Regions from separate parts of the Pseudoalteromonas sp. 5Ae-yellow genome, predicted to be linked through region 3. Evidence: predicted binding sites of a transcription regulator. Region 3 holds the regulator's gene; each other region holds the start of a gene.
The links. Region 3 encodes MetJ, which represses methionine synthesis genes. Its sites were predicted from a motif close to TAGACGTCTAGACGTCTA; they were not measured.
Positions count from the first base shown of each region.

Region 1: metA (homoserine O-succinyltransferase) is a predicted target of MetJ. The motif match lies at 2,782-2,799, and genes of this name have one in related genera.
Region 2: metK (methionine adenosyltransferase) is a predicted target of MetJ. The motif match lies at 8,044-8,061, and genes of this name have one in related genera.

Region 1 is NZ_JACGWD010000023.1:2,745-13,390, reverse strand. It holds gene H4J63_RS08305 (histone deacetylase) at 1-399, opposite strand, end outside; gene H4J63_RS08300 (PilZ domain-containing protein) at 453-821, opposite strand; gene ettA (energy-dependent translational throttle protein EttA) at 968-2,641, opposite strand; gene metA (homoserine O-succinyltransferase) at 2,864-3,811, shown strand; gene H4J63_RS08285 (homocysteine S-methyltransferase family protein) at 3,801-4,874, shown strand; gene metH (methionine synthase) at 4,884-7,514, shown strand; gene H4J63_RS08275 (Fic family protein) at 7,668-9,017, shown strand; gene H4J63_RS08270 (hypothetical protein) at 9,045-9,818, shown strand; gene H4J63_RS08265 ((2Fe-2S)-binding protein) at 10,006-10,503, shown strand; gene H4J63_RS08260 (xanthine dehydrogenase family protein molybdopterin-binding subunit) at 10,500-10,646, shown strand, end outside.
Region 2 is NZ_JACGWD010000039.1:12,256-22,901, forward strand. It holds gene panP (pyridoxal-dependent aspartate 1-decarboxylase PanP) at 1-1,241, shown strand, start outside; gene serA (phosphoglycerate dehydrogenase) at 1,307-2,536, opposite strand; gene rpiA (ribose-5-phosphate isomerase RpiA) at 2,546-3,199, opposite strand; gene H4J63_RS11725 (5-formyltetrahydrofolate cyclo-ligase) at 3,253-3,849, opposite strand; gene H4J63_RS11730 (hypothetical protein) at 3,868-4,413, opposite strand; gene H4J63_RS11735 (LTA synthase family protein) at 4,707-6,695, shown strand; gene metK (methionine adenosyltransferase) at 6,791-7,942, opposite strand; gene tkt (transketolase) at 8,247-10,238, shown strand; gene H4J63_RS11750 (pyrimidine/purine nucleoside phosphorylase) at 10,422-10,646, shown strand, end outside.
Region 3 is NZ_JACGWD010000059.1:107-10,752, reverse strand. It holds gene H4J63_RS14925 (type 4a pilus biogenesis protein PilO) at 1-299, opposite strand, end outside; gene H4J63_RS14920 (PilN domain-containing protein) at 289-861, opposite strand; gene H4J63_RS14915 (pilus assembly protein PilM) at 849-1,928, opposite strand; gene H4J63_RS14910 (penicillin-binding protein 1A) at 2,059-4,551, shown strand; gene metL (bifunctional aspartate kinase/homoserine dehydrogenase II) at 4,616-6,961, opposite strand; gene metB (cystathionine gamma-synthase) at 6,967-8,214, opposite strand; gene metJ (met regulon transcriptional regulator MetJ) at 8,504-8,824, shown strand; gene H4J63_RS14890 (malic enzyme-like NAD(P)-binding protein) at 8,907-10,148, opposite strand.

The sequences.
Region 1 (10,646 bases), on a different contig from region 3:
GTAGCCTGAGCCAAAATCGGTATGCGCATGGTGTGTACCACCAGCTAAGTGGCACGCTATACCATGTTTAAGTGCTAAACGAGCTGTTTGCAGCGTGCCTTGAGGTGCAGTAAAGGTACGTGCCATAAGCTCTTTTGACCAAGGTAGGCCAATGCGACGCATTGCTTTTTCATCTAAGCGGTTATTCCACAAGTCATGTATATAGTTTTCGCAGTGTATTAGCTCAAGCGGCTCTGGCGTACCGAGAATTGGTTCTACCAAGTTACTGCCGATTAAACCAAGCTCTGCAACATGCTGATATAAATGTGCAAACTTACTCATTGCAAAACGATGCTTTGGATCAAAATTAAACGAGTAGTTAGGGTGATACACCAAAGGTAAATGTGGATTTAAAGTCATGTTTGCACAAGTTAAAAAGTTTGTTCTATGGTAATCAACTAATCCTAATGAGTCTATTCTTGCGTGTCGTGAATCAACATGGCGAGTTCGCGATGTAATAGTTCGTCATCAGCTAAGTTTAACTCTATTAACCGCTTTAAATAAGTAATGCTGTCTATATCAATATGGTGGCACTTTAAACCAATATGATCCGCTTCTATATGGCACACCACAACCTCCATATTTATTTCTATTTCGCTTTGAGGAGGTATAAAACGCAGTATTGCATTAGTATCAGTATTGCTTATAAAAGCATCACACTTAGTGATTAATGCACCATGTAAAGATACATCAAGTAATTTACATGGGTATTGGTGATCATTAAAAATTACTTGTACATCGGTTGAAAATAAAACACGAGAAAACTGACGACGATTTTGCATAACCTAATTTAGCCTTACTGTTTTTATAATAAATTAAGCATAGCGGGTAATTCTCTACATGCTAGCAGGATATGCTCCTGTAATGCTGGTGGCATAAAAAAGCCCCGCATAAATGCAGGGCTTAAGAATTTATCTAAAATCAGCTATTAACCAATTTTTTTGTACTTAATACGTTTAGGTTCAGTTGCTGCTGCACCAAGTGTCTTTTTAAGCCACTCTTCGTATTCAGTATAGTTACCATCAAAGAAGTTAATTTGACCTTCGTCGCGGTAATCTAAAATGTGCGTAGCAATACGGTCAAGGAACCAACGGTCATGCGATATACACATTACACAACCAGGAAACTCTAAAATAGCGTTCTCTAGCGCACGTAGTGTTTCAACGTCCAAGTCATTGGTTGGCTCATCGAGTAGTAATACATTGCCGCCAGCTTTTAATAACTTAGCAAGGTGTAAACGGTTACGTTCACCACCTGATAGGTCTTTAACAAACTTTTGCTGATCGTTACCTTTAAAGTTAAAGCGACTTACATACGCACGACTTGGGAACTCAAAGTTACCAATTTTTAGTACGTCTTGACCGTCTGATATTTCTTGGAAAACAGTTTTGCTTTCGTCCATACCATCACGGAACTGATCAACGGTCGCAAGGTGTACAGTTTCGCCAACGGTGATGCTACCGCTGTCTTGCTCTTGCTCACCGCTTATCATTTTAAATAACGTTGATTTACCCGCGCCATTCGCACCGATAATGCCCACAATGGCACCTTTTGGCATGCTAAAGCTTAAATCGTCAATTAAAACGCGATCGCCAAAACTCTTACGAAGATTAGTTACTTCAAGTACTTGGTCGCCTAAACGCGGGCCAGGTGGAATAAACATCTCGTTAGTTTCGTTACGTTTTTGGTAATCAGACTGCTGCATTTCAGTAAACTGAGCCATACGTGCTTTTGACTTAGCTTGACGACCTTTAGGGTTTGAACGAACCCATTCAAGTTCTTGCGCAATTGATTTTTGACGTGCTTTTTCAGATTTTTGTTCTTGCTGTAAGCGCGCATCTTTTTGTTCAAGCCAAGAAGAGTAGTTACCCTCCCATGGAATACCTTCACCACGGTCAAGCTCCAATATCCAACCAGCTACATTATCAAGGAAGTAACGGTCATGCGTTACTGCCACAACAGTGCCTTCGTAATCGTGTAAGAAACGCTCTAACCATGCAACCGACTCAGCATCCAAGTGGTTAGTTGGTTCATCGAGAATAAGCATGTCTGGTTTTTCAAGCAGTAATCGACATATAGCAACACGACGACGCTCACCACCTGAAAGGTGCTCAATTTTAGCATCCCATTCTGGCAGGCGAAGTGCATCAGCTGCGCGTTCTAAAACGTTGTCGATGTTATGACCATCGTGCGCCTGAATAACAGCTTCAAGCTCGCCTTGCTCTTTTGCAAGTGCGTCAAAGTCAGCGTCTTCCATGGCGTATTCGTTATACACTTCGTCAAGACGTTTAAGTGCATGTTTAACTTCGCCAACAGCTTCTTCAACAGTTTCACGTACTGTTTTACTTTCGTCTAAAATAGGTTCTTGCGGTAAATAACCAATTTTAGTACCAGGCTGAGGATGTGCATCACCTTCAAAATCTTGGTCAACACCGGCCATAATACGTAGTAACGTAGATTTACCAGAACCGTTTAAACCAAGCACACCAATTTTAGCGCCAGGAAAAAAGTGCAACGAAATATCTTTTAAGATAGTGCGCTTAGGTGGCACAACCTTAGATACTCGACTCATCGAGAATATAAATTTATCAGGTAAAACCATGGAGGAAAGCCTTCAAATAATAATAAAAATTTCAATGTTGTATTGTAGTGGCTGACGGGTGAAACAGTCAACGAATGGCGGGTTTTAAAGCACCAAAGCATGCTTGTAAGTAAAATATAAAATCATGAATAAATTTCATTTGGACATCTATACATCTAGAGGTTGATATTTTTTACTTTCAGTTCATAATTAAGCTTCGGTTTTTATGAGCAGGAGTAAAGTATGCCAATTACAGTAAAAGACGAGTTGCCGGCAATTGCACGTTTACGTAAAGAAAACGTATTTGTAATGCCAAAAAGTCGTGCAAAAACGCAAGAAATACGCCCAATGCGTTTGGCTATTTTAAATTTAATGCCTAATAAAGTAGAAACCGAAGTTCAGTTTATTCGCTTACTTGCCAATTCGCCTTTGCAAGTAAACGTAGAACTACTGCGCCTCGACACTCACCGCAGTAGCAGCAATTCAGAAGAGCACCTTGATACCTTTTACCGTTATTTTTCTGAGGTTAAAGACAACAATTACGATGCATTAATAGTAACCGGTGCGCCACTTGCGCATTTAGAATACGACGATGTAGCGTATTGGGATGAGCTAAAAGTCATTATTGATTGGGCTGAGCAACACGTTACCTCTACGTTGTTTTCGTGTTGGGCAGCACATGCAGCGTTATATCACCGTTACAACTTAAAGCGTGATTTAAAAGACGACAAACTGTGTGGTGTATTTACCCACCAATGTTATTTTGATCACGGTGCACTGACTCGCGGATTCGACGACACCTTTTTAGTACCGCACTCACGCTACGGCCACATTGATATAAATAAAATAAATGCCTGTGAAGAGCTAGTAGTACTGGCAGGTTCTGAGCGAGTAGGGGCTTACTTACTTAAAAATAAATCGGGTAGCCAAGTGTTTATAACCGGCCACCCAGAGTACGACGCCGATAGCTTAAAAGCTGAATACGAGCGCGATTGTAAAAAAAGCCCTAATGCACCTAAGCCCGAAAATTACTTTCCGGATGACGATGCAACCAAACAACCTTCAAAAACGTGGCAAAGCCATGCTTTTTTACTTTTTTCGAACTGGTTAAATTACTACGTGTACCAAACCACACCGTATGATATTAATTTAGTTAGCCAAGATGTGAGGACTAACAACTATGCCGAATAACGCGCCTACAAATAATAAGCAAGCCGAAATAAGTGCCGCATTAAAAGAACGCATTTTAATTTTAGATGGCGCTATGGGCACCATGATCCAAGATCATAAGCTAGAAGAAGAAGACTATCGCGGAGAGCGTTTTAAAGACTGGCATGTATTAATTAAAGGCAATAACGATTTATTAAGCCTAACCAAGCCCGACTTAATCACTGATATTCATCGTGGTTTTTTATCAGCGGGCGCCGATATTATTGAAACCAACACGTTTAACTCGACCACTATTTCGATGGAAGATTACGACATGGCAAACCTAAGCCGTGAAATAAACCTAGAGTCGGCTAAATTAGCACGCGCAATTTGCGATGAATTTACGGCTAAAACGCCAGAAAAACCACGCTATGTAGCCGGTGTTTTAGGGCCGACATCTAAAACGTGTTCAATTTCGCCAGATGTAAACGATCCGGGTTACCGAAATGTCACCTTTGATAAGCTAGTTACTGCGTATGTAGAGTCTACCCTTGCATTAATGGAAGGCGGCGCCGATTTAATACTAATCGAAACTATATTCGACACGCTTAATGCAAAAGCCGCCTCGTTTGGTGTAGAAGAAGCCTTTGAGCAAGCAGGGCGCACATTACCAGTTATGATCTCGGGCACTATTACCGACGCTTCAGGGCGTACGCTTTCTGGGCAAACAACCGAAGCATTTTATAACTCTATTCGCCATATTAAGCCTATTTCGATTGGTTTAAACTGCGCGCTTGGCCCTGATTTACTGCGCCAATATGTAGAAGAGCTTTCGCGCGTGTGCGAAACCTTTACGTCGGTACACCCTAATGCGGGCTTGCCTAATGAGTTTGGTGAATACGACTTAGAAGCGCCTGAAATGGCAGCCGAAATTATCGATTGGGGTAAATCGGGCTTTATTAATATAGTAGGTGGATGTTGTGGCACCACGCCTGCGCATATTCGTGCTTTTGCAAAAGGTTTAGCAGGCGTTAAACCACGCCAACTGCCAGAGCTTGAAGTACGCATGCGTTTATCAGGCCTTGAAGCCTGTAACTTAAATTAAGGAGCCAACATGACCCAACAAATAGCAGTATTTACTAATGTCGGCGAACGTACCAATGTAACCGGTTCTGCAATGTTTAAACGTTTAATCATGGAAGAAGACTTTGAAGCCGCGCTAACAGTGGCCCGCGAGCAAGTAGAAAATGGCGCACAGGTTATTGATATAAACATGGACGAAGCCATGTTGGACTCAAAAGCCGCCATGGTTAAGTTTTTAAACTTAATAGTCTCAGAGCCTGATATTTCACGCGTACCAATTATGGTCGACTCCTCAAAGTGGGAAGTAATAGAAGCCGGCTTAAAGTGTATTCAAGGCAAGGCAATTGTTAACTCAATATCGTTAAAAGAGGGCGAAGAGCCGTTTATTCGCCAAGCTAAAATAATAAAACGCTTTGGTGCAGCCGCTGTTGTAATGGCGTTTGATACCGACGGGCAAGCCGACACGGCAGACCGTAAGTTCGCAATATGTGCGCGCAGTTATAAAATATTGGTAGAAGACATTGGCTTTGCGCCAGAAGATATTATTTTCGACCCTAATATATTTGCCGTAGCCACAGGGATAGAAGAGCACGACAACTACGCCGTAGAATTTATTGAAGGTACACGCCGCATTAAGCAAAATTTGCCGCACTGTAAAGTGTCGGGCGGTGTATCAAATGTATCGTTTTCGTTTAGAGGTAATAACCCCGTACGTGAAGCCATTCACTCGGTGTTTTTATATCACGCCATAAAAGCGGGTATGGATATGGGCATTGTAAATGCAGGGCAACTCGCCGTTTACGACGACATCCCAGAAGAGCTTCGTAAAGCCGTTGAAGACGTAATACTTAACACAGACCCAGGTGCAGGCGAGCGTTTAGTAGAGCTTGCACCAAAATACTCTGGTATGGCACAAGCCGAGCGAGTAGAAGATTTAGAATGGCGCACATGGCCTGTTGAAAAACGCCTTGAGCACGCGCTTGTAAAAGGCATTACTACCTTTATAGATGAAGATACCGAAGAGTGCCGCGCTGCTGCCGATAAACCTATTCACGTAATTGAAGGGCCGTTAATGGATGGCATGAACGTAGTAGGGGATTTATTTGGCGCAGGTAAAATGTTTTTACCACAAGTGGTTAAATCGGCGCGCGTAATGAAACGAGCCGTAGCCTACTTAGACCCATTTATTGAAGCCGAAAAAGAAGAAGGTTCAACTAACGGTAAAATAGTGATGGCGACCGTAAAAGGTGACGTACACGACATAGGTAAAAATATTGTGGGTGTTGTACTGCAATGTAATAACTATGAAGTAATCGACTTAGGTGTAATGGTACCGGCTGATAAAATACTGCAAACCGCCATCGACGAAAAAGCTGATATTATTGGATTATCGGGCTTAATTACCCCATCGCTTGACGAAATGGTACACGTAGCAAAAGAAATGAAACGCCGTGGCTTTGAACTGCCGCTGTTAATTGGTGGTGCAACTACTTCTAAAGCGCACACCGCAGTAAAAATTGAGCCGCAATATGACAAAGGCGTAGTGTATGTAAGTAATGCCAGCCGTGCGGTAGGTGTAGTATCTAATTTATTATCAAAAGAGCATAAGCCTGGTTTTTTAGAAAAAACCCAAGCTGAATATGTAAAAGTACGCGAGCAACAAGCGCGTAAAAAACCTCGCTCTAAGCCTGTTACAATCCAGCGCGCACGCGATAACGCAGCACAACTCGATTGGGATAACTACACGCCACCAGTGCCTAAAAAGCTCGGCGTGATCGAGTTTAAAAACGTATCCATTGCCACTTTGCGTAAATACATAGATTGGACGCCATACTTTATGACGTGGTCAATCGCCGGTAAATACCCGCGCATAATGACCGACGAAGTAGTAGGCGAGCAAGCGCAAAGCTTATTTAAAGACGCTAACGATATGTTAGATGACCTTGAAAAAGCAGGTAGTTTGCAACCACTTGGCGTAATTGGTTTATTCCCTGCTAACCGCGTAGGGGACGACATAGAAATATACACCGACGAAACACGCAAAGAGTTATTAACGACCTCATGCCATTTACGCCAGCAAACCGAAAAAACCGACTTTGCTAATTATTGCCTAGCCGACTACATAGCACCAAAAGGCACGCCTGATTACTTTGGCGCGTTTGCAGTAACGGGCGGCCTAGAAGAAGACGACTTAGCAAATGCGTTTGACGCACAGCAAGACGACTACAATAAAATAATGGTAAAAGCCGTAGCCGACAGGCTCGCCGAAGCGTTTGCAGAATACTTACATGAAAAAGTACGTAAAGAGTATTGGGGTTTTGCACCAGACGAAAACCTAGCAAACGATGAGTTAATACGCGAAAACTACCAAGGTATTCGCCCAGCGCCAGGTTACCCAGCGTGCCCAGAGCACACTGAGAAAAAGAAAATTTGGCAGTTGCTCGACACCGAAAAACGCATTGGTATGCAGCTAACTAGTTCGTACGCCATGTGGCCAGGTGCTGCTGTTTCGGGTTGGTACTTTTCACACCCCGAAGCTAAATACTACGCAGTAGCAGCGGTACAACGCGATCAAGTAGAAGACTACGCTAAACGAACTAATATGACGCTAGCAGAAGCTGAAAGATGGCTATCGCCTAATTTGGGGTATGATCCGGAGTAATAGAACAGCTGTCAGTTAAAATAAAAGCGAGCCTAATTAAGCTCGCTTTTGGTATAAAGTTATTTACCTAAACTTAAATTTGTTTTTTTACGTTGACGAGTTTTTAATTATAAGTAAACTCATTATATAAAAATTAAGTTTAGGTGTTTTACTATGGCAAGAATTAGAGTTCCCAAACCATTAAACGAGTTACTATCTATTACACCTTCTGATGAGTTTATTCCACTTTTAGGGCAGTTTGGTCCTACAAATTCAGAAGGGAAATATCTCCACTGGGATAAATTTATATGGCGTATACCTAAAGATATATCAGAACAAGCTGCTTGGGTAGCTACGAAGCTGTCAAGGAAAACTATATCAAAAAAAATATCATTAGTTGCAGAAAAAAATAAACAATTCACTTACTGTATTCCAGATTCACTTCATGCATTACTTCATCAGATCGATAAATTATCTGGTGGTGGGCATGCAATTGGTGATGGTTCATTTATTACTACAAAAGAAAAAGATAGGTACCTGGTTAAGAGCTTAATGATGGAAGAAGCAATAACATCTTCTCAACTCGAAGGCGCATCTACAACGAGGAAAATAGCGAAAGAAATGCTTGAAACAAAAAGGCAACCTATCGATAAATCTGAACAAATGATTTTCAATAATTACCTTTTGATGAAAAAAGCACTAGAGAGAAAAGATGAAGCTCTTTCTATAGAGCTAATACTAGAGCTTCATGCAATTGCTACATATAAAGCTATTGATAATGATGCGATTTCAGGAGCTTTAAGAGAAGACAATGATATAGCAGTTTCAAACCTCTACAATGAATTAGCGCATACACCTCCATGCTTCTCTTCTTTAAAGGAAAGGTTATTATCTTTATGTGATTTTGCAAATGAAAAGCATGATGGGGCTAATAGCGACACGTTTATACATCCATTAGTTAAAGCGATTATTTTACATTTCATGATCGGTTACATTCATCCTTTTGGGGATGGGAATGGAAGAACTGCCAGAGCTATTTTTTATTGGTATATGCTCAGTTCTGGTTATTGGTTATTTGAATATGTGTCAATTAGTAAGCTAATCCAAGAAAAGAGAAGTGATTATGATGCAGCATTTGTTTACACAGAAACAGACGAATTTGACTTAACTTACTTTATTTATCATCAAGTTGATGTTGTCATGAAAGCGGTTAATTCATTAAATACTCACATAGAATCTAAAAAAAGTGAATTTTATCAATTCATGGAGTGGATCGAAAAAAGCCCTCTATCAAAGAACTTCAAGCGAGGTCAATTAGAGTTGCTCAAAGAAGCTGTAAAGCATCCAGGTAAAATATTTACTACTAAACAGGTTTCCATAGAATTTGATATTAATGAGAACACAGCAAGAACATATTTAAATGGATTAGTTGATGCAGATCTTTTAATTGCTACGAAAAGTAAAAAAAGCAAAGCTATTAGATATCTATCTCCTGCAGGGTTAAGAGAAAAACTAAAAATATAATTAGTTTCGTTATATTAGAACCTTTAAATGAAGATCAGGTTCAACTTTGAAGGGCATTACCACATAGTATTGTGGTTATGCCTACTTTTTACATCTAGCACATTTGCTCTTGAGCAAAAATATCACGAGTTCGTTTTACCTGTTATTGCAGCCTTTGCAGATCACGATAAACCTGTAATTGCTGCACTTATTCGTTACCCGCTAAAACGACGATATCTGATACCTGACATTAAAAATGAAGCTGAGTTTATCAACCGCTTTGATGAAGTGTTTAATGATGAGTTAGTAGCAGTTATTGCCAGTTCAAAAATTGATACTGATTGGGATAAAGTAGGTTGGCGCGGCATTATGCTAAATAACGGCGTTATGTGGGTAGATACCGACGGTAAAATTATTGCTGTAAATACACAAAATACTAAAGAGCAGGCACTTGCTAAAAGCTTAATCGAACAAGGTAAGCAATTTTTGCATTCAAGTATCAATACTTTTAAAAAACCAATACTCGATTGGAAAACGGCTAACTACCATATTCGTGTTGATGATTTAGGTGATGGAAATTACCGTTATGCAGTGTGGGGTATTAATAAGAAGCCAAGTGACAAGCCTGATATGGTTTTACTAAATGGCGATATTACATTTGAGGGCAGCGGCGGAAATCATCATTATACGTTTAAAAATGGTCGCTATAGTTATGTGCTACACGTAACTATTATTGGCTGCGATACATCACCACCAGGTTGGCTTGAAGTTTATAAAGACGATGAGCGATTACTATTTGAAGATGTTATAAGCACTCATTAATGTATGTTTTAGTATGCTTGATAATGTAGATCTGTTTTCAACAGTTAAACGTTCTAATAATTAGTATTTTTGTAAAATAGATCTAAGTGGTAGGCTAAAAGTAGTAAGTATAAAATAGTAAGTAATTAAAAATAGTTCTCGCGCAACAAGGAACCCTCCTGTAAAGCGCTTTGCCAAGGAGTTTAGTATGATCACGCTTACCATTAATGATAATAAACATGAGTTTTCTGGCGATCCGTCAACGCCAGTATTATGGTATCTCCGAGACGAATTGAATTTAACTGGGCCTAAATTTGGCTGTGGTATGGCGCAGTGCGGTGCGTGTACTGTGCATATAGATGGGGTAGCTCAGCGCTCGTGTGTATTACCTGTAGCGGCAGTAGCGAGTCTTTCAATTACAACAATTGAAGGGTTAAGCGAGCAGGGCGACCATCCAGTACAACAAGCATGGATAGAGCATAAGGTACCGCAGTGTGGTTTTTGCCAGTGCGGCCAAATGATGCAAGCTGCAAGCTTATTAGCTGCAAACCCAACCCCAACCGACGATGAAATAGTAAGTAATATGTCGGGAAATATTTGCCGTTGTGGTACATACCCGCGTATTCATAAAGCAATTAAATCAGCTGCTAAAACAATGGCGAGTGTTCAGTATTTTGACCCAAATGAACAAGGGGAAGAAGTATGAACCAAAATAATAAATATTTTGATTTAAACCGCCGTAAGTTTTTAAAAACCAGTGCAATAGGTGCGTTGGTACTCGGTACCTATTTTGTAGGCAGTGCGCCAAGAGCATTTGCGGGTGTGTTAGAGCAGCCATCTGAGCTGGCA
Region 2 (10,646 bases), on a different contig from region 3:
AAGCGTTTACGCCTCTTGAGCGTCAAGTGCTTGGAATGATGCATCATTTAGCTTATGGGCAAGAAGATTCGTTTTATTCTAAATGGATGCACAGTGCTAAAACCTCATTAGGTGCATTTTGCTCAGGTGGAACGGTTGCTAATATTACTGCGCTTTGGATTGCGCGAAACCGCTTATTAAAACCCGATGGTGATTTTAGAGGTATTGGCGCACAAGGCCTAATTGCCGGTATGCTGCATTACGGCTATAAAGGTTTAGCAGTATTAATATCAGAACGCGGACATTACTCATTAGGTAAATCAGTTGATTTACTCGGTATTGGTCGCGATAACTTAATTGGTATTAAAACCTGCGAAAAGAATAAAGTTGATGTAGGAGCTATGCGCGAAAAAGCACGTGAGCTTGAATCGCAAGGCATTAAAGTAATGGCGATTATTGGGGTAGCGGGTACAACCGAAACCGGTAATATTGACCCACTTGATGAAATGGCCGACTTAGCACAAGACATTAACTGCCATTTTCATGTAGATGCTGCATGGGGAGGAGCGACCCTTTTATCGAACACGCATCGCCCTTTACTAAAAGGGATTGAGCGAGCAGATTCAATTACCATCGATGCACATAAACAAATGTATGTACCAATGGGAGCGGGCTTAGTTTTATTTAAAGATCCCGCTGCCACAGATGCAATAGAGCATCACGCTGAGTACATATTACGTAAAGGTTCAAAAGACTTAGGTAGCCACACGCTTGAAGGCAGCCGACCTGGTATGGCAATGTTAGTACATGCTTGCTTACGTGTTATTGGTCGTAAAGGTTACGAAATGCTGATTGATCGAAGCATCAAAAAAGCACATTACTTTGCTGATTTAATTAAAGCTGATGAAGACTTTGAGCTTATTTCAGAACCTGAATTGTGCTTATTAACGTATCGTTATGTACCTAAGCAAATTAAACAAGCAATAGCCGATGCAGATGCTGCAACTCGGTTAGATATTTTTGCTTCATTGAATCGTTTTACTGCCAGTATGCAAAAACGTCAGCGAGAGTCTGGTCGCTCATTTGTATCACGTACTCGTTTAACGCCTTCTAAATACGACAATCAACCTACCGTTGTATTTAGAGTGGTACTTGCAAACCCGCTTACCTCAGGCGCTATTTTAAAAGATATATTGGCTGAGCAAAAAGAGTTGGCTGCAACAGATCCGGTATTCAAAAAATACTTGAGAAAGTACATGTAAACTAAATACAAAAAAAGGGTCACTTTGAAGTGACCCTTTTTGATATTAGAATAGTTGATTAATTACTAATGCAGAATACGTGCTCTAATTGTACCCTCAACAGCGCTTAGTTCTTTAAGTGCTACTTCAGATTGATCTGTATCTACATCAATAACTACATAACCAATAGATGCGTCTGTTTGTAGGTATTGCGCAGCAATATTAATACCGTGCTGTGCAAACGCTTGGTTAATTTGCGTTAGTACACCAGGGCGGTTGTGGTGTACGTGTAATAAACGGCTACGATTAGCAAGCTCAGGCAGCGATACTTCAGGGAAGTTAACCGCAGTAATAGTTGAGCCATTATCTGAGTATTTAGCCAGTTTACCCGCTACTTCAATACCAATGTTTTCTTGTGCTTCTTGTGTAGAACCACCAATGTGCGGCGTTAAAATAACATTGTCGAATTGGCGCAGTGGCGATACAAATTCTTCATCGTTAGATTTTGGCTCAGTAGGGAACACATCGATTGCTGCACCACTTAGTTTTTTCTCTGTAAGCGCTTCTGCAAGAGCATCAATATCAACCACAGTTCCGCGTGAGGCATTGATCAAAATAGACCCCTGCTTCATAACAGCAAGTTCTGCGCTACCAATAAGGTTTTTAGTTTGCGGTGTTTCTGGTACATGTAAGCTAATAATATCAGAGCGTTGTAACAGCTGAGTTAGGTTATGAACTTGTGTTGCATTACCCAGTGATAACTTATCTTCGATATCGTAATATTCAACGTTCATACCGATATTTTCAGCCATAATACCTAGCTGAGTACCAATGTGACCGTAGCCAATAATACCTAAAGTTTTACCACGTGCTTCAAACGAACCATTTGCTGTTTTTAACCAGCCACCACGATGAGCCGCTGCATTACGCTCTGGAATACCGCGTAATAAAAGTAGAATTTCACCAAGTACAAGTTCAGCAACTGAGCGAGTATTAGAAAATGGTGCGTTAAATACAGCAATACCGCGTTCGCGTGCTGCATCTAAATCAACTTGGTTTGTACCAATACAAAAACACCCAACAGCAACTAGTTTGTCAGCTGAGTCTAATACGGCTTGGTTAATATGAGTACGAGAACGAAGTCCTACAAAGTGAACATCTTTAATGCGCTCTTTAAGCTCGTCCTCAGGTAAGGATGTTTTAACGTAATCGATATTGCTGTAACCGTTACGTTTTAGCGTTTCAACAGCGCTTTGGTGAACACCTTCAAGCAAGAGAATTTTAATTTTGTCTTTTGCTAACGATACCTTACTCATAACCTCATCCTATTTAATTTGTGGCCCATTTTTGGTACCGATAATCACTTTATCAGCACCTCGCATCGCAAATAGGCCGTTGGTAACTACGCCAACAATTGAATTTATTTGTGCTTCAAGTTGTTTAGCATTGGTAATTTTTAAGTTAAATACATCTAATATCACGTTACCATTATCGGTAACTACGCCTTGGCGATAAACAGGGTCACCACCAAGTTTTAATAATTCTCGTGCAACGTAGCTGCGCGCCATTGGAATAACTTCTATCGGAAGCGGGAAGTCGCCCAATGTATCTACCAGTTTTGTGTCATCAACAATACACACAAATTGTTTTGCAACTGCCGCTACTATTTTTTCACGTGTTAGCGCTGCGCCGCCGCCTTTAATCATTTCGTTTTGAGCGTTTATTTCGTCAGCGCCGTCAACGTATACATCTAAAGCAGCAACGTTATTAAGCTCAAATACTTCAATACCCAACGCTTGTAGGCGCGCGGTTGAGGCTTCTGAGCTTGATACAGCGCCTACAATAGTGTCCTTTACTGAGCCAAGGGCATCAATAAAGTGATTAACAGTAGAGCCTGTACCCACACCTACAATGGTGTTTTCTTTTACAAACTCGAGTGCTGCCCAAGCAGCTGCTTTTTTTAATTCGTCTTGTGTCATTGCTTTGTGCTCATGTATGTCAGAAATATGCGGTTAGTAATCAAATTTAATTGTTACCAACAGTATGTTTTATCTGGGGTGATAATGGTTTTAAGTGGTACATCCCACGACTCGATTGGTAGGGCCTCAACTTTTTGGCATTCATGTGCAAGGCCAATTAGTTGTGGTTTTTGCCAATTTTGTTCGTGTAAACGCGCCAAAGTCCGGTCGTAAAACCCACCTCCCATTCCTAGGCGATTACCTTGTTTATCAAATGCAACTAATGGCATAAGGAGGTAATCAAGCACTGGTAATGGGCATATTTGAGAGCAGTTCAGCTTAGGCTCCAAGATACCATAGCGATTTGCTCTCATGGGTGAGTTTTTCTCATAGCGCTGAAAGAGTAAATTAGCGCCATTGAATGGGTGTATTATAGGTAGGTAAACGGTATGGTTTAAACTCCATAATTCTTTAATTAACAATGAAGTGTCTAACTCCCCATCGTTACTTAAGTAAATGGCAATATGCTTTGAATTCGTTGTTTTTTCGCTTTTTAAATGTTGAATAAAATTCATTTTTAGCGATTGCGCAGCAATTATTTGCTGATTATTTGACAAGTTTTTACGGGTGTTACGAATTTCTGCTCTTATTTTTGCGCGTTTATTACTCATTAAATTAATTAGCCATTCTTAAAAAGAGAATAAATCGGGAAAAATTAAAAAAACAGCCAGTACTACTAGCAAAATGGTGGCAGTTGCAATCAATGAATATAAAAGTAAGTTACTGCGTTTTTTAGGAGGCGCTAAATCCTCATCTAGCATTAGGTCGTCATCTTGCCATTCGTCAACATTTTCGTCTGGTGCTTTTAATTGAGCTTCAGGAAGGCGTTGCTCTAGCTCGTCTAACTTTTCTTCAAGGCGAATTAAGCTGCTAGTGATGTAATCGAGTGCATCAAAAATACGTTCATCACGTTGGTTGTTTGCAGCAGGGGCAGAGCTATTTTGAATAGCGTTTGAAACAGCTTGAAGCTTACTTTTAATGCCTAAGCTTGCTAGTAACTTAGCTTGTTTTAATGCTTTGTCTTTATTACTTGGCGCAAACAGTGGCTTACCTTTAAAAAAAAGAGCTACTTTTTCATCTGACGTTTTTAATTTTGTAGCTAAATTTGTACATGCTGTTTTTATGTCAACGTTATCGGCAAGTCCTGCAAATATAACGCGAAAGTTATCGGCCATTTAACTATCCCTAAAGCTTTATAATGAAGCGAGTATAAACCGAACCCCTTTATAAATGTATCTCTATGTAAAATAAAATTGTTAAACGTATCTATTTCCCAAAAGATTACTTATAGAAAAAGTTGATTAGTATTTCAATAGAATATTCCATTACTTGCAATTAAATGTGAATGGAATATTTTATATGTAAAATTTTTTCTTTAATTACAAGTGATTACAGCTATTTCCTTGTTGAAATAGCTTAAACAAGTAAAATTGTTTTCCTAGGGGTATAATATATTAGGTACAGGATTTTGCTAAACACACACACACTTCCATCTAGTCGCTGGCTAGAATTTGTAAAAGAAAGCGGACGTATCGCTACTCTTTGGTTTGCTGGTGTACTACTTTTTATGGGTTTTCGGATTTTCTTTTTAATTCATTTTAGTGATCGTATTACTTCCGAACTAGATATTGATTCAATAATCGCGACATTAAAAGCGGGTCTAGCATTTGATTCTGCCGCGACGGGAGTCTGTTTTAGTATTGTTTTTATTTTAAACTGTATTTTACAGCCTCTGCGTTTAGGACGATGGGTTAGAAAAGCACGTATATATACAAGCCGAATATTTTTCATTACGTCAACAATACTATGTATAACGAGTATTACTTACATTGCTGAATATGGAAGCCAGTTTAACTTTTTTATGTTTGAAGGGCTAAATGACGATCAACAAGCTATTGCATTAACTGTAATCGAGCAATATAAACCGTGGGGGAGCCTGCTTAGTTTAGTTATTTTATTAGCGATAGCATTTAAAATAAATAAACTAGTTGATAGGAAAAGCTATAGTGCTATCAATCATCTTTTCACCACGAATATATTAAAGCGTACGATTTTAGTTGCATTGATTATTGTTTTATTTGTTTGTGCAATAAGAGGATCATTTGAAACTCGTCCTGCTTCTCGAAAATGGTCAGCAGTAACGACAGATGCTTTTGTAAATAATCTTGTAATAAACCCGTTTCGAAGCTTTATATATGCCATTAAAGATTATAATGATTTACAAAGTTTTGGTTTAAATGGTCACAATCCTTACTTACGAAAAAATGCACCTGACATAGATAACCCTTTAGCGACGCTTGAGAAAAAAACCAGTGCGCCAATGTTAGCGGCACCTTCACAAGTGTTTTTTATTGTTATGGAAAGTTATGATGCTTGGCCGTTACAGCAAAAATATACATCGCTCAATTTAACTAATGAACTACGTAATTTAGCTAGTAAAGGTATATATTTAAATAATGTATTACCTGCAGCAAGCAGTACTATGAATTCGCTATCTAGCCTTATGTCTGGTATAGCGTTTTCGGGCGTTAACATGAGCCGTATTGGACCACAAAAACCAGCGAGTAAGTTATCAATATTTAATCAACTTGAGCAACTAGGTTATCAAAGTCGATTTTATTATGGCGGCTTGCTGTCATGGCAAAATATAGGCGAATATGTGCTTTCACAAGGAGCTGATAAAGTATTTTCGGCTGCAGACACTGGAGGTAAAGGAAGTGCTGGTGTGTGGGGAATTGATGATGGTCAGTTATTTGATTTAGCCGATACTAAAACAGATGAAAAAAGTTTTAACTTAATCATGAGTGGGAGTTATCACGGGCCATTTAACTTAGATTTAGATAAGTATGGGTATCCTTTAAAATCAGTTGCTGACTATCCAAAGGAAATTCAAGCTTTAGATGATGACTTATTAGACCCTTACGTATTAGGGCATTTATGGTATGCCGATAAAATGCTTGGTCAATTTGTTCGTAAAATGGAGCAGCGCTACCCAGATGCATTATTTGTAATTACAGGTGATCACTATAGTCGCCGTTATTTACATCATCGCCCTGATCTATATGAACTAACACATGTACCGCTTGTTATTTATGGTAAAGGTGTAAATCCAAACTGGGTATCGAGCGATCAATTAGCGAGCCATATGGATATTGCACCTACATTATTAAACTTAATAGCACCGCAAAATACGACATTTTATAGCATGGGCCAGTCGCTATTAAATCAACCTAAAGATCGTACTGTATTTGGTTTTCAAACTGTGCGTAAACCAGAACAGCTTTGGCGTGGTGATTTTTCGTCAATGTATGAGTATCAAAAAGTTCAACCAGAGGATCGGATTAACTTAGTACCACTTAAGCCGCAGCCTTTTGAACCAATTGATGTAGCAACAGAGCAAGCTTATAATAAGTATATGGCTACAGCGTGGCAGTTACTTACTAAAGGAATGGATTAATAGATTTAAAAGTAGCTTTTAAAGCTGCTTTTGCTCAATTAGTTTACATATAAAAAAAGCGCCAATTGGCGCTTTTTTTATATTTACTTAGCCAATCAAAGGCCAGCAGCTGCGCGAAGTGCGTCTGCTTTATCTGTACGTTCCCAAGGGAATTCGTCACGACCAAAGTGGCCGTAAGCCGCTGTAGGCAGGTAGATAGGGCGCTCTAAATCAAGCATTTGAATTAAGCCGTAAGGGCGTAGGTCAAAGTGTTCACGAATAAGCTCGATTAAACGGCTTTCTTCTAGCTTGCTTGTACCAAATGTTTCAACGCTGATAGATGTAGGCTCTGCAACACCGATTGCGTAAGAAACTTGTAATTCACATTTATCAGCAAGGCCAGCCGCAACTACGTTTTTAGCAACGTAACGTGCAGCGTATGCAGCTGAGCGGTCAACTTTTGATGGATCTTTACCAGAGAAAGCACCACCACCGTGACGAGCCATACCACCGTATGTATCAACGATGATTTTACGACCTGTTAAACCACAATCGCCCATTGGTCCGCCAATTACAAAGCGACCCGTTGGGTTAATGAAAAATTTAGTCGCGCTTGTAATAAGCTCTGCAGGAAGTACCGGCTTGATGATAGTCTCCATCACCGCTTCTACTAAATCTTTTTGCGAAATGTCTTCGCTGTGCTGAGTAGATAGTACTACTGCATCAATACCTACTGGCTTACCATTTTCGTATGCAAAAGTAACTTGAGATTTTGCATCTGGACGTAACCAGTTAAGCTCGCCGCTTTTACGTACTTGCGCTTGGCGCTGTACTAAACGGTGTGAGTAAGTAATTGGCGCAGGCATTAGTACTTCTGTTTCGTTACATGCGTAACCAAACATAAGACCTTGGTCGCCAGCACCTTGTTCTTCTGGGCTAGTACGGTCAACACCTTGGTTAATGTCAGGAGACTGTTTACCAATAGTGTTTAAAATTGCACATGAATCTGCATCGAAACCCATGTCTGAATGCGTGTAGCCAATTTCACGTACTGTTTTACGTGTAATTTCTTCAATATCAACCCATGCGCTAGTAGTGATTTCACCACCAACCATAACCATACCTGTTTTTACGTAAGTTTCGCACGCAACACGGGCATGAGAGTCTTGCTCTAGGATAGCATCAAGTACCGCATCAGAGATTTGATCGGCGATTTTATCCGGATGACCTTCAGAAACTGATTCAGAAGTAAATAAATGTTTTGCCATTGTAATTCTGCTCACAAATATTGCGCTTCACAAACGTCGGTATTAGCGCTAAAAAATTAAGGGGCGTATTTTATCGAAAACAAAACACCTTGCATAGTGTTTTTACGCCTAGACGTCTAAATAAAATTACTAATAACTTTTTGGTCTTAAAAAATATTCATAATGCCTCACTTTTATAGGGTTTTTAATTGCACACAGCCCCCACAATAAGTAAGAATGGTCGATATAAACAAACCCAAGTTACTTGGGTGCATAAACAAACACATAAATACCCGCGCAAATACACATAAAGGTAGGAGAATTCATGCCATCTCGCAAAGAACTTGCAAATGCTATTCGCGTCTTGTCAATGGACGCAGTACAAAAGGCCAAATCTGGTCACCCTGGAGCCCCTATGGGCATGGCTGATATCGCAGAAGTATTATGGCGCGATTATCTAAAACACAACCCAACAAATCCAGAGTGGGCTGACCGTGACAGATTTATTCTTTCAAACGGCCACGGTTCAATGCTTATCTATTCTCTATTGCATCTAAGTGGTTACGACTTACCACTGGACGAAATTAAAAACTTCCGTCAAATGCATTCTAAAACACCAGGTCACCCTGAATATGGCTATGCACCAGGAATCGAAACTACTACGGGTCCATTAGGTCAAGGGATCACAAATGCCGTAGGTATGGCAATTGCTGAAAAAGCGCTAGCTGCACAGTTTAACCGCGAAGGTCACGATATTGTTGATCACTTTACCTATGCATTTATGGGCGATGGCTGCCTTATGGAAGGTATTTCTCATGAAGCTGGTTCACTTGCAGGCACATTAGGTCTGGGTAAACTTGTTGCATTTTGGGATGACAACGGCATTTCAATCGATGGTGAAGTAGAAGGTTGGTTTACAGATGACACGCCAGCTCGCTTTAAAGCATACGGTTGGCATGTAATTAGTGGTGTTGATGGCCACGACAGCGATGCTATAAGTGCTGCAATTGCAGAAGCTAAAAGTGTTACCGATAAACCATCACTAATTTGTTGTAAAACAATTATTGGTTACGGCTCACCTAATAAATCTGGTAGCCACGATTGTCACGGTGCTCCACTAGGTGATGACGAAATTAAAGCGTCTCGCGAATTCTTAGGTTGGACTGGCGATGCGTTCGAAATTCCTGATGATATTTACGCACAATGGGATAGCAAAGAAAAAGGTCAGCAGCTTGAATCAAGCTGGGACGAAAAATTTGCAGCATACGCAAAAGCATACCCAGAGCTTGCAGCTGAATATAAGCGTCGTATTAATAACGAACTGCCTGGCGATTGGGCTGAAAAATCTCAAGCGTACATTGAGCAATTACAAGCAAACCCTGCAAACCCAGCGTCTCGTAAAGCATCGCAAAATGCATTAAACGCATTTGGTCCGTTATTACCAGAATTTATGGGTGGCTCAGCCGATTTAGCAGGCTCAAACTTAACAATTTGGGATGGCTCTAAAGGTTTAACACACGACGATGCAAGCGGTAACTACATTTACTACGGTGTACGTGAGTTTGGTATGTCGGCAATTATGAATGGTATTGCCCTTCATAAAGGCTTTATTCCTTACGGTGCTACGTTCTTAATGTTTGTTGAATATGCAAAAAATGCCGTACGTATGGCTGCATTAATGAAGCAACCAAGCATTTTTGTATACACGCACGATTCAATCGGTTTAGGTGAAGATGGTCCAACTCACCAACCAGTAGAGCAAATTGCAAGCATGCGTTTAACGCCTAACTTATACAACTGGCGCCCATGTGACCAAGTTGAGTCGGCAATTGCATGGCAACAAGCTATTGAGCGTAAAGACGGTCCTACATCGTTAATTTTTACTCGCCAAGGTCTTGAGCAACAAGCGCGTGACGCACAGCAATTAGCAGACGTTAAAAAGGGTGGTTACATCCTTAGCTGTGACGGCAATCCTGAAATTATTTTAATTGCAACGGGTTCTGAAGTGCAACTAGCACAAGATTCAGCAACTGAGCTACGCAGCCAAGGTAAAAAGGTACGTGTTGTATCTATGCCATGTACTGATGCCTTTGAAGATCAAAGCGCAGAGTATAAAGAAAGCGTATTACCGGCATCTGTTACACGCCGCGTAGCAGTAGAAGCAGGTATTGCTGACTACTGGTACAAGTACGTAGGTCTAAATGGCGCAGTAGTAGGTATGACTACCTTTGGTGAGTCAGCGCCTGCAGGCGAGTTGTTTGAGCACTTTGGTTTTACAGTGGCAAACATTGTAAGCAAAGCAAACGAGCTTTTTTAATCGCTTTGATTAAATAAAGTAAGTAATTGAAAAACCCGCACATGCTGCGGGTTTTTTATGCCCTTACATGAAGCAACTTCACCTTGAACAATGCTGCTTTCCTTGTAAGAAAGTAAGCTATCAGGCAAGGTAGTGCGATAAAATTTATAAATAAAAATCTTAAATTAATAGCAGGAGCTAAAAATGCCGAAGTTCGATAACGTGAGTGTAGTAAAAAAAGCCAATGTATATTTTGACGGAAAAGTGTCGAGCCGTACCGTTATTTTAGGTGATGGCGAAGCGAAAACGTTAGGCTTTATGCAACCTGGTGAGTTTGTTTTTGATACAAACCAAAAAGAGTGCATGGAGCTTTTAGCTGGCCAATGGGATATTTTATTACCAGGGGCAAGTGAGTGGAAAACATTTAAC
Region 3 (10,646 bases):
CGTTTTAATAGCTGTGAAAACTTATCTTCCATTTCAACCATTTGTTGACGATAGATTTCAAGCTTACTCGCTACAGCATACTTAGTACGATAAGTAGTACGTAATTCAACTTCTTTAGCAACCGCACTATGGTAACTATCAATTTCATCAGAAACTAATAGGCTGTAACTAAAAAACAATACAAGTCCGGCAACAAACGTACAGCAAATTGCTTTAACTGCAATAGGCCAATCGCCAATGTTATCGAGCTCTATTTCATTCCAATCAATTTCACTCAGTGCTTTAAAATCAAGGCGCATCGCTAACCTCACCAATTTTATCAAATGGTTTTACATAAAATTCCATATTAAAATCACTAAGTAAACGCGAAGATTGATCGCCTGCAACAATGCCTTGCATTGAAGGATTCTCTAGTAAATATGAGCCTTGTACTTGGCGCAGCATTGTTGATAAACGGTTATTAGATTCACTGCGTCCCAATACATGTATTTGGCTGCCTCTGCGCTCGAGTTTTGTTAAATAAACGCCACCGGGCACTATTTTGGCAACTTCATCCATTATTTGCGTACCCAGGTTACGACTACTTTGTAATTCTTCAATAAGCCTCATACGCTGCTGTAAGTTTTCTTTTCTTTTATCTAAGCTTCTTATTTCACTTATTTTTTTATCTAACATGCTAATTTCTGAGCTTAAATAGTTATTCTTTAAGTTTTGCCCATCTTTTAAAGCACCATAAAAAGAGCTCAATAAATACATACTCGCAAAACAAATTATAACGACACCAACAAGTATAGTTACAAATTTCTTTTTCGATTCTTCGCGTTGTAATTCGCGCCAAGGCAGTAGATTTATATATGGCATGTTGAAAAACTCCTTAATGCCAACCCAGTCGCAATTGCAAACTGAGTTTTGTGACGCTGCATCACATTACGATCTACTTTAGGGGAAATTTCCATACTCTCAAAAGGCTCAGCAACGACAGAGTGAATACCGAGTTCTTCGATGAGCAATCGGTCGATACCTTTTATCATCGATGTACCGCCCGTTAATACAATATAATCTATTTGCTCTTTACCGCTGGTTGTTAAAAACATTTGCACAGCTCTGCGAACTTGTTGAAGTAACGAAGTTTGAAAAGGGGCTAATACTTCAAAGGTATAGTTTGGCGGTAAATCACCTGATGTTTTGCCTATTTCGGCTTCATCAAAGCCTTTATTATAATAAGCAACAATACTATTTGTATATTGATCGCCACCAAAAACTTGGTCACGGGTATAAATGGTTTCCCCAGCTTGCACAACACTTACAAGCATTAAAACTGCGCCAATATCGACCACAGCCACACACTTATTAAATGCATCGCTAGGTAATTGTTGATAGTAAACGTCCATAGCACGGCTCAATGCGTAGCTTTCTACATCTACTATTTTGGCTTCTAAATTTGCGGCTTCTAAAGCGCCCACCCGTGCTTCAACACTCTCAGTACGAGCAGCCGAAAGCAAAACATTCATTTTGCTAGGATCGGCCTCATTCGTCGAAAGCTTCTCAAAATCGAGGCTCACTTCATCAAGCGGGTAAGGGATTAAACTATCAGCTTCAATTTCAATTTGCGATTCAAGTTCAGCATCTGTTAACGATACATCCATGAAGATCACTTTTGTAATAACTGTTTGGCCAGAAACAGCCACTGCAGCAGATTTTAACGACTTCGGTAATTTTTTTCTTAATTTTGTAATAACGTTACCAATCGCTTCAATATCTTGGATTGTGCGCTCACTCATCGCACCTTTTGGCATCGGCTCAATTGCAAGTGCTTCTAGTCGAAATCCAGTTTCAATTTCACGTAAAAGCACCGCTTTGATAGAGTGCGATCCAATATCAATTCCTACCATCATCGGGGACGGTTTTTGAAATAGTTGACTTAGCATGTTTCAACTTGGCCTTTGTTTTAATAATAAACAAGTTATAATTTTTATCTGAAAAAATATTATTCATTTTTTAATCAATATATACTAGCAGTCAAAACTCGCAATTGGGAGTCCATTTAGGGAAATATAAGTGATTTTATTAAAACGAACTTTACAATTTTTTATCATTTGTGTGTTAATTGGTCTGATCACTTTGGTCAGTCTTTATTATTACGTTAAACCTGATATCCCCAGTGTGCAAGTTTTAAAAGACGTGCAATTACAAACTCCTATGCAAGTATTCACAAAAGATGGGCTTTTAATCAATCAATTTGGTGAAAAGCGTCGTATTCCAGTGACTATTGATGAAATTCCTCAAACCCTCATTAATGCATTTTTAGCGACAGAAGATAATCGATTTTACGATCATATAGGCATAGATCCTATAGGTATTGTACGTTCGGCTATTGTTCTTATATCTACCGGCGAGAAAAAACAAGGCGCAAGTACTATTACTATGCAGCTTGCTCGTAATTTCTTTTTAACTCGCGAAAAAGCATATATTCGTAAAGTTAAAGAAATATTTATAGCGCTACATATTGAAGGTGTATTAACAAAAGACGAAATTTTAGAGCTTTACCTTAATAAAATAGAATTAGGTAATCGCGCTTTTGGTATTGGTGCTGCAGCACAAGTTTATTACGGTAAGGAGTTAAAAGATTTAACACTTGCACAAATGGCGATGATTGCAGGTTTACCGAAGGCCCCTTCAGCTTTAAACCCAATTCGTAACCCAACGCGTGCAAAAGCACGCCGAAATGTTGTTTTAGGGCGTTTATTAACTGAAAATTATATTACTCAAGAAGAATATAACGAAGCAACGAGCCAACCTATCACCGCTTATTTTCATGGTGCTGAAATAAATTTATACGCCCCGTATATTTCTGAAATGGTGCGCGCTGAAATGGTCTCGCGCTATGGGGTAGATAAAGCCTACAACTCAGGTTTTAAAATTTTCACCTCGGTAGAGTCTAAAGTTCAAAAAGCAGCGCAAAACGCACTTGTAAACAACTTACATAATTACGATATGCGCCATGGTTTTAGAGGACCAACAGATGTTTTATGGGACCCTGAAACACAACCTGCTTTAACTGAGCAACAAATACTCAATAAATTACAAAGCGTAAATGAGTTGGGTACTTTGAAAGCAGCAGCCGTGCTTAGTGTTAATGATAAAACAGCGTCGGTATTACTTAAAAGTGGCGAGCGCACAACTCTTACTTGGGATAACTTAAAATGGGCGCGTAAATATATTACTCGTTACCGCCAAAGTTTTGCTCCAAAAGCAGCTACTGATATTTTAACGCCAGGTATGCAAATATGGGTACGTCAAAATGAAGATAACAGCTACTTATTAAGCCAAATACCAGAAGCATCAAGCGCTATTGTATCCCTCGATCCACAAGACGGTAGAATAAAAGCTATTGTAGGGGGTTACAGCTTTGAGCAAAGTCAATACAACCGAGCGATACAAGCTAAGCGTCAAGTTGGCTCTAATATAAAGCCTTTTATATACTCAGCAGCACTTGAAAAAGGTTACACGCTTGCGTCTATATTAAACGATGCACCTATAAACCAATGGGATAAGAGCCAAGGCGTGGCATGGCGTCCTAAAAACAGCCCTGCTGTTTACAACGGCCCTATTCGAATTCGCCGTGCTCTAGCGCAATCTAAAAACGTTATTTCGGTACGTTTACTACGCGGCGTTGGATTACAACGTACAGCCGATCATTTACTAAAATTCGGCTTTAAAAATGCTGACATTAACCGCAGTGAATCGCTAGCACTTGGTAGTGCTTCTATTACTCCGCTTGAACTTGCCCGAGGCATGAGTACATTTGCCAATGGTGGTCATTTAATTGAACCTTACTTTATCTCAGAAATTCAAGACGCTTACGGCAATGTATTGTTTAAAGCAAACCCTGCTCTTGCCTGTGACGAAGAGCCTTTGCCAACACACAATGCACTCTCAATGCATAATAGTGATGATGAAATGGAGCAAACGAAAAAATGTGCGCCGAGAATTATTTCTAAGCAAAATGCATTTTTAATTGCTGATGCTATGAATAGTGCAATTTGGGGGGGTGGTAGCTGGGCTCATAAAACAGGTTGGAGTGGAACCGGTTGGCGAGCACAAGCGCTAGATCGTCGCGACATTTCAGGTAAAACAGGCACAACTAATGACTCAGTAGATACCTGGTTTAGCGGTTTTAATAGTAATGTGATGACCTCAGTTTGGGTTGGTTTTGATAACCCGGGCAACGCTCTTGGTCGCTCTACGTATAATAACAACCTAGATAGCAGCCAAATATCAGGTGCGGAATCTGGCGCTAAAACCGCGCAGCCAGCTTGGGTTGAATTTATGAAAGCGGCACTTGAAGGCAAGCCTGAAGCCCCAATTGAGCCGCCTGAGGGACTTGTTTCTATTCGTATTGATTTAGCTACTGGTTTATTAAGCCATAAAAATGACTACACGAGTCGATTTGAATATTTTGAAAAAGGCACCGCACCTACAAAGTATGTGCTATCTCAGCCTAGCGATATATTTGAAGAAGACACTAAAACAGAAGAAGAGCTATTTTAGTAATATGTATGTAATACAAAAACGGCAGCTTATTTAAGCTGCCGTTTTTGTTTAAACCAAAGGTTTATTTTAAGTTTTGAACAAGCCAATATAAATCAGAGTGCACACCCGCAGCGGTCACTTCCCTACCCGCTCCTGGCCCCTGAATCACTAATGCATTATCGCTATACAATTTGCTATTAATTACAAAAATATTATCGCCAGGTGTAAGGTTTGCTAACGCATCGCCATTAGGCACATACGCTATTCCCACTTTAGCAATTACTTCACCTTGTGTGATTTCTAACAAGCCCGTATATCTAAGTACTGAATTTTTAGACTTTGCTGTCACTGCATGCTCTTCGATGAACGCGTCTAGCTGTGCTTTTTTATTTAAAAAGTCATCCCAACTTCCCAGCGCAAGCTCATCTGGCATCAATGCCGATAAGCTAATATCGTCAAGTTCAAGCTCAACACCTAGCTCTCGGGCTAAAATAAGTAGCTTACGCTGCATATCTCGCCCAGATAAATCTTCGCGAGGGTCTGGCTCTGTGACTCCCATTTTCTGAGCTTCCAGTAGCAACTCAGAAAATGGCCTTGTTCCATCATATTTACTGCATAGCCACGAAAGCGTGCCTGAGAAAACACCTTCTATACGTGTTATTTTATCGCCACTATTTTGCAAATCAGCCAAAGCAAAGTTAATAGGTAAGCCAGCGCCTACACTGGTGTTATATCGCCAATGTAAATTACGTTCTGTAATATTACTACGAAGTGCTTTATACCAAGTAGTCGGTGCTGTTCCAGCGTATTTATTAGCACTAATCAAATGACAGTTTCTATCTACAAAGTCTGGATATAACAAGCTAAATTGTTCACTTGCGGTAATATCAATTACAATTTTATGCTCGTAATCGAGCTCATTTATAGCATTCAGTAAATCTGCAGATTGATAGCTATTTGCCTCATGCTGCCATTGAGTTTTCCATTGCTGTGTATTAATACCACTTGCATTAAACAGCATTTTTTTAGAGCGAATTAGACCGACTAATTTAATACTAAAGTCATCCGATAAACGCTCAAATTGTGCCGATAACTGTTTAATGAAAACGTCGCCAACGTTACCAAGCCCCGCAACTATAACTGCGATTTCTTGGCCTTTATTAATTAGCTTATCGTGTAAGTCACTTTGTATATCACTATCTATAAATTGATCGGTAAGCAATAAAGCATAGCCAGTATCTTGATGGACAAAACGAGGTTTTATGCTGTGGAGTTTTAATAAATCTAATGCTTGTAAGCTTAATGTATTAACGTCTTGCTCAGGCGCTACAATTGCACAACCGTTTAAATTTGACTCGCTAATATTTGCCCTACCCGCAAAATAATTAATAACCAGATAAGTTTGTGCTGCAGGTACTACTAAATACACTTCACCATTATGGTTAAAGTGATGAAGGCTATGCTGAATAAGCTGACTAACACTTGCAACCTCGCCTTCACTTAATCCTTCAACCATTAATAGGTCAACATTTTGCAACGTGGTTATAAAGCGCTTTTTCTTCGCTGAACCTTCTTTTACTATATCTGTTGGACTTGCTTGTACGTCAAAACTACTGCGAACAGCTAGCTTAATATCTGTGTTTTTAAGAGGCGATAGTGTTTTTGCATGTAATACAGGGTTACCCAAACGAGCTAATAAATTAGCCTGCCCACGGCAAATTTTGCCGTATTTAATCGCTTTTTGTACCTTGCGAGGATCAGTGCTATACACCCCCTGTGTATCAGTCCAAATACATACTTGCTTAGCATTGCAATAATTTGCAAGTAGTGTTGCACTGTAGTCACTCCCATTTCGGCCAAGTGTTACAGTCTCGCCTTTGATATCTGCGGCAATAAACCCAGTAACAACATTTATTTTATTAGGCAAAATTAACTGCCCACATTGCTGCGCATTTTGCGCATGCATTAATTCGCCATCATTTAAGATAAAAAGAGTACGTGCATCTTGAGCGCATGCCTCAATATTTAGCTGCTGTAAATAAGTAGCGAGTAAACGTGCTGACCACAGTTCGCCATGTGCAAGTAATGCAGCCTCTTTTAGCTGCTCAGCTTGAGCAAGTTCTGCAATATAGCTAAGTTCGATACTTAGTGTTTTAAGTGCACTTCGTTTTAAATCGGCTTCTAATAGCTGCTCTATTAAATCACTTTGATGGTTATTTAACTGCAGTAAAATATCAGCGACAGCTTGCGTGTCTTGCTGCTGATAACTTTGCCACAACGACACAAGTGTATCTGTAGTTTTACCTGCAGCAGACACCACAACACAGTCGCCCGTCTGAGTATGCCCAATAATTATTTTAGCTACGCTTTGATAGCGCTCACTAGAGCTTAAGCTTGAACCACCAAATTTATGTACACAATTGACCATATTAATCACCAAAGCGCCGGACGGGCTGCACTTAATTTAACGTTACCACCAGGAGTGCCTGCTCCTTTGCCTACACGGCCAACATTTTTATTTTGCCCTGGTTTTACAAGTTCAAACACTCGTTCAAAATCAGCGACTAAATCGTGTATATCTTCAATACCTACCGAAATACGAATAAGCGTATCGCCCACACCCGCCTCTAAACGTGCTGTTGCCTCCATACCTGCGTGCGTCATAGTTGCAGGGTGACAAATTAAGCTCTCTACGCCACCTAATGACTCAGCTAAACTAAACGTTTTAAGGCTAGTTAAAAATGCCGCAGCGTCGTTTATATCGCCTTTAATATCAAAACTAACCATGCCACCAAAACCAAGTTGCTGTGCTTTAGCCAGCTCATGTTGAGGATGTGACTCAAGACCTGGGTAGTAAACTTGGCTTACATATTCAGAGCTTCCAAGGTACTTAGCTATTGCCAGTGCATTTTCTTGATGCTGCCTTAGGCGCACATTTAAAGTACGTAAACCACGAAGCGTTAAATAGCTATCAAAAGGCGCACCCGTAATACCAATGTTATTAGCCCACCAAGCAAGCTCATCGCCTAACTCTTGTGTTGCGGCAATAACAGCGCCGCCTACTACATCTGAGTGTCCGTTAATGTATTTAGTGGTTGAATGCACCACAATATCTACACCAAATTTAATAGGGTTTTGTAAAGCCGGCGACAAAAACGTGTTATCTGCGGCAACCAAAGCTCCGCATTGCTTAGCCACATCGGTAACCGCTTTAATATCTGTTAAACGAAGTACTGGGTTACTTGGGGTTTCTATCCAAATAAGCTTAGGTTTAATTACTAAAATTTGTTGAAGGCTTTCTTCTTTTGTTAAATCTAATATTTTGAGCTTTAGTAGCCCGCGTTTTTGTAAAGATGTAAATAAACGATAGCTGCCACCATAACAATCATGCGGAATTACTAACGTATCGTCACTATTAAGTAGCTGAGTAGCTAAATGCACGGCAGCCATGCCTGTAGCTGAAATTATGCCACGAGCGCCACCTTCAAGCTTAGCAAGCGTCTCAGCTAAAATATCACGATTAGGATTACCGCTACGACCATAATCATACTCACGCTTAGTATCAAAGTCGGCAAACGAATAAGTAGTCGATAAATAAATTGGCGGTACCACCGCACCATGATGTTTATCAGCATCAACGCCGTTACGTACAGCAATGGTTGCTTTGTTTTTTTCGCTCATATTCGTCACCTGATTAATTTGGATGTTTAGACGTCCAAAAGAGTAAGTTATCCGTTTTGATAAGTCAAAGTATTTTAAAGCTCTAGATGGCTAAAAGTAGAAGGAGCCTCTGCGAATACCACATTTTAGCTCACAAAAGTGTGCTTATCTTTACACTCACAATAGGCTTATTAAGATAGATCGGTATCTATTATTTGACTATCTTTTTTAAATCGATAGAATTTCACGCATATTTACACGCTTTTTATACCGTGTGAGAAATTAATAATCTGAGGCAACGATACATCTTATGGCTAAATGGAATGGTGAGTATATTCACCCATACGCAGAACACGGTAAAAAATCAGAGCAAGTTAAAAAGATCACCGTTTCGATCCCGCTAAATGTATTAAAGGTATTAACTGACGAACGTACACGTCGTCAAATCAATAACCTTCGCCATGCTACAAATAGTGAATTGCTATGTGAGGCATTTTTGCATGCTTTTACTGGCCAACCTTTACCAAATGACGATGACTTACGTAAAGATAACGCCGAAAAAGTGCCAGAAGAAGTTAAAAAAATAATGCAAGAAATGGGTCTAGAAGTGCCCGTTTTAAACGAAGAATAAATACTACAAAGACAAAAAAACCTCAGTAATTACTGAGGTTTTTTTATGTCTAAATTTTATTGCATAGCTCTACTGTATAGATTTACTGCATATAATTTTCTGGCAAATCAATTTGCGCAACACCTGACTCAACAGCAGCTAGGGCAACAGCTCTTGCTATACGCGGCAGTAAACGAGGGTCCATTGGTTTTGGAATAATATACTGTGCACCAAATTCTAATTTATCTACGCCTGCTGCTTTTAAAACTTCTGCAGGTACAGGCTCTTTAGCAATACTACGGATAGCCTCAACTGCAGCAATTTTCATTTCATCGTTAATAGCGCTTGCACGCACATCAAGCGCACCACGGAAAATAAACGGGAAACATAAAACATTGTTAACCTGATTAGGGTAATCAGAGCGCCCTGTTGCCATAATTAAATCGTTACGTGCGCCGTGCGCAAGTGCAGGATCAATCTCAGGATCTGGGTTTGAACATGCAAACACAACTGGTTTTTCAGCCATTAGCTTTAAATCTTCAGCCGCTAATAAGTTAGGGCCAGAAACACCTACAAACACATCAGCATCTGCAATTACATCTTGCAATGTACGCTTATCTGTATTGTTAGCAAAAAGCTGTTTATATTCATTTAAATCATCGCGGCGGGTATGAATAACACCTTTGCGGTCAAGCATGTAAATGTGTTCGCGCAGTGCTCCGCACTTAATTAACAGCTCCATACACGCAACAGCGGCAGCGCCAGCTCCTAAACATACAATAATTGCATCTTCAATTGACTTACCTTGTACTTCTAGCGCATTTAACATGCCCGCAGCAGTTACAATCGCAGTTCCGTGTTGATCATCATGAAAAACAGGAGTGCTACAACGCTCTATTAATGCTTTTTCAATTTCAAAACACTCTGGTGCTTTAATATCTTCAAGGTTAATACCACCGAATGTATCGGCAATATTGGCAACCGTATTAATAAAGTCTTCTGTCGTACGGTGCTTAACTTCAATATCAATTGAATCAAGGCCAGCGAAACGTTTAAACAATAACGCTTTACCTTCCATTACAGGTTTAGATGCTAAAGGGCCTAAATTACCAAGTCCGAGAATTGCAGTACCATTAGTGATAACCGCAACCATATTACCTTTACCGGTATATTTATATGCATTTGCAGGATCTGCAGCAATTTCACGTACAGGTTCGGCAACGCCTGGGCTATAAGCTAGGGCTAAGTCTTGAACTGTTTCAGCGGGCTTTGTTAGCTCAATGCTAATTTTACCAGGTACGGGGTGTGAGTGATAATGTAGTGCTTGTTCACGAAAGTCAGACATAACGCGATGGTATCCTGCAATTTAAGTTAAAGTGAGAGGTGGAGTCTTGGGGTACGATACCCTTATTATTTTTAAATTCCAAGCAATATCAGGTCTATCCTGTTATATACTATATCCTTTAATTTTAAGAGGTTTTTCAGTAACTTTGCAGGATTATATAAACATTTAATAAATAAAAATTCACCTAAAAAGTAAGTTTTAAGGTGCTTTTATGCCTAGTGAAATATTAAAAAAATGTATGTATAAAGTATCACCATAAACTTAAATAACTGCCTACTACTCTACTTTAAAAACAGATAAGCCCACGTTAGCTACTTTTATCAACCTAGTTAAAAATTGTACTATTTAAAATATAGAGAATATCTATCGATTTGTCTGTAAAGGTTTATGCATACTCAGAATAAGAATAGGAAATAGTTATGCAAAGAGGGATATAGCTAAAGTCAGCGAAATAAGATAATAAACAACAAATTTTAGGCACATCGAGTAGGGTGAGGC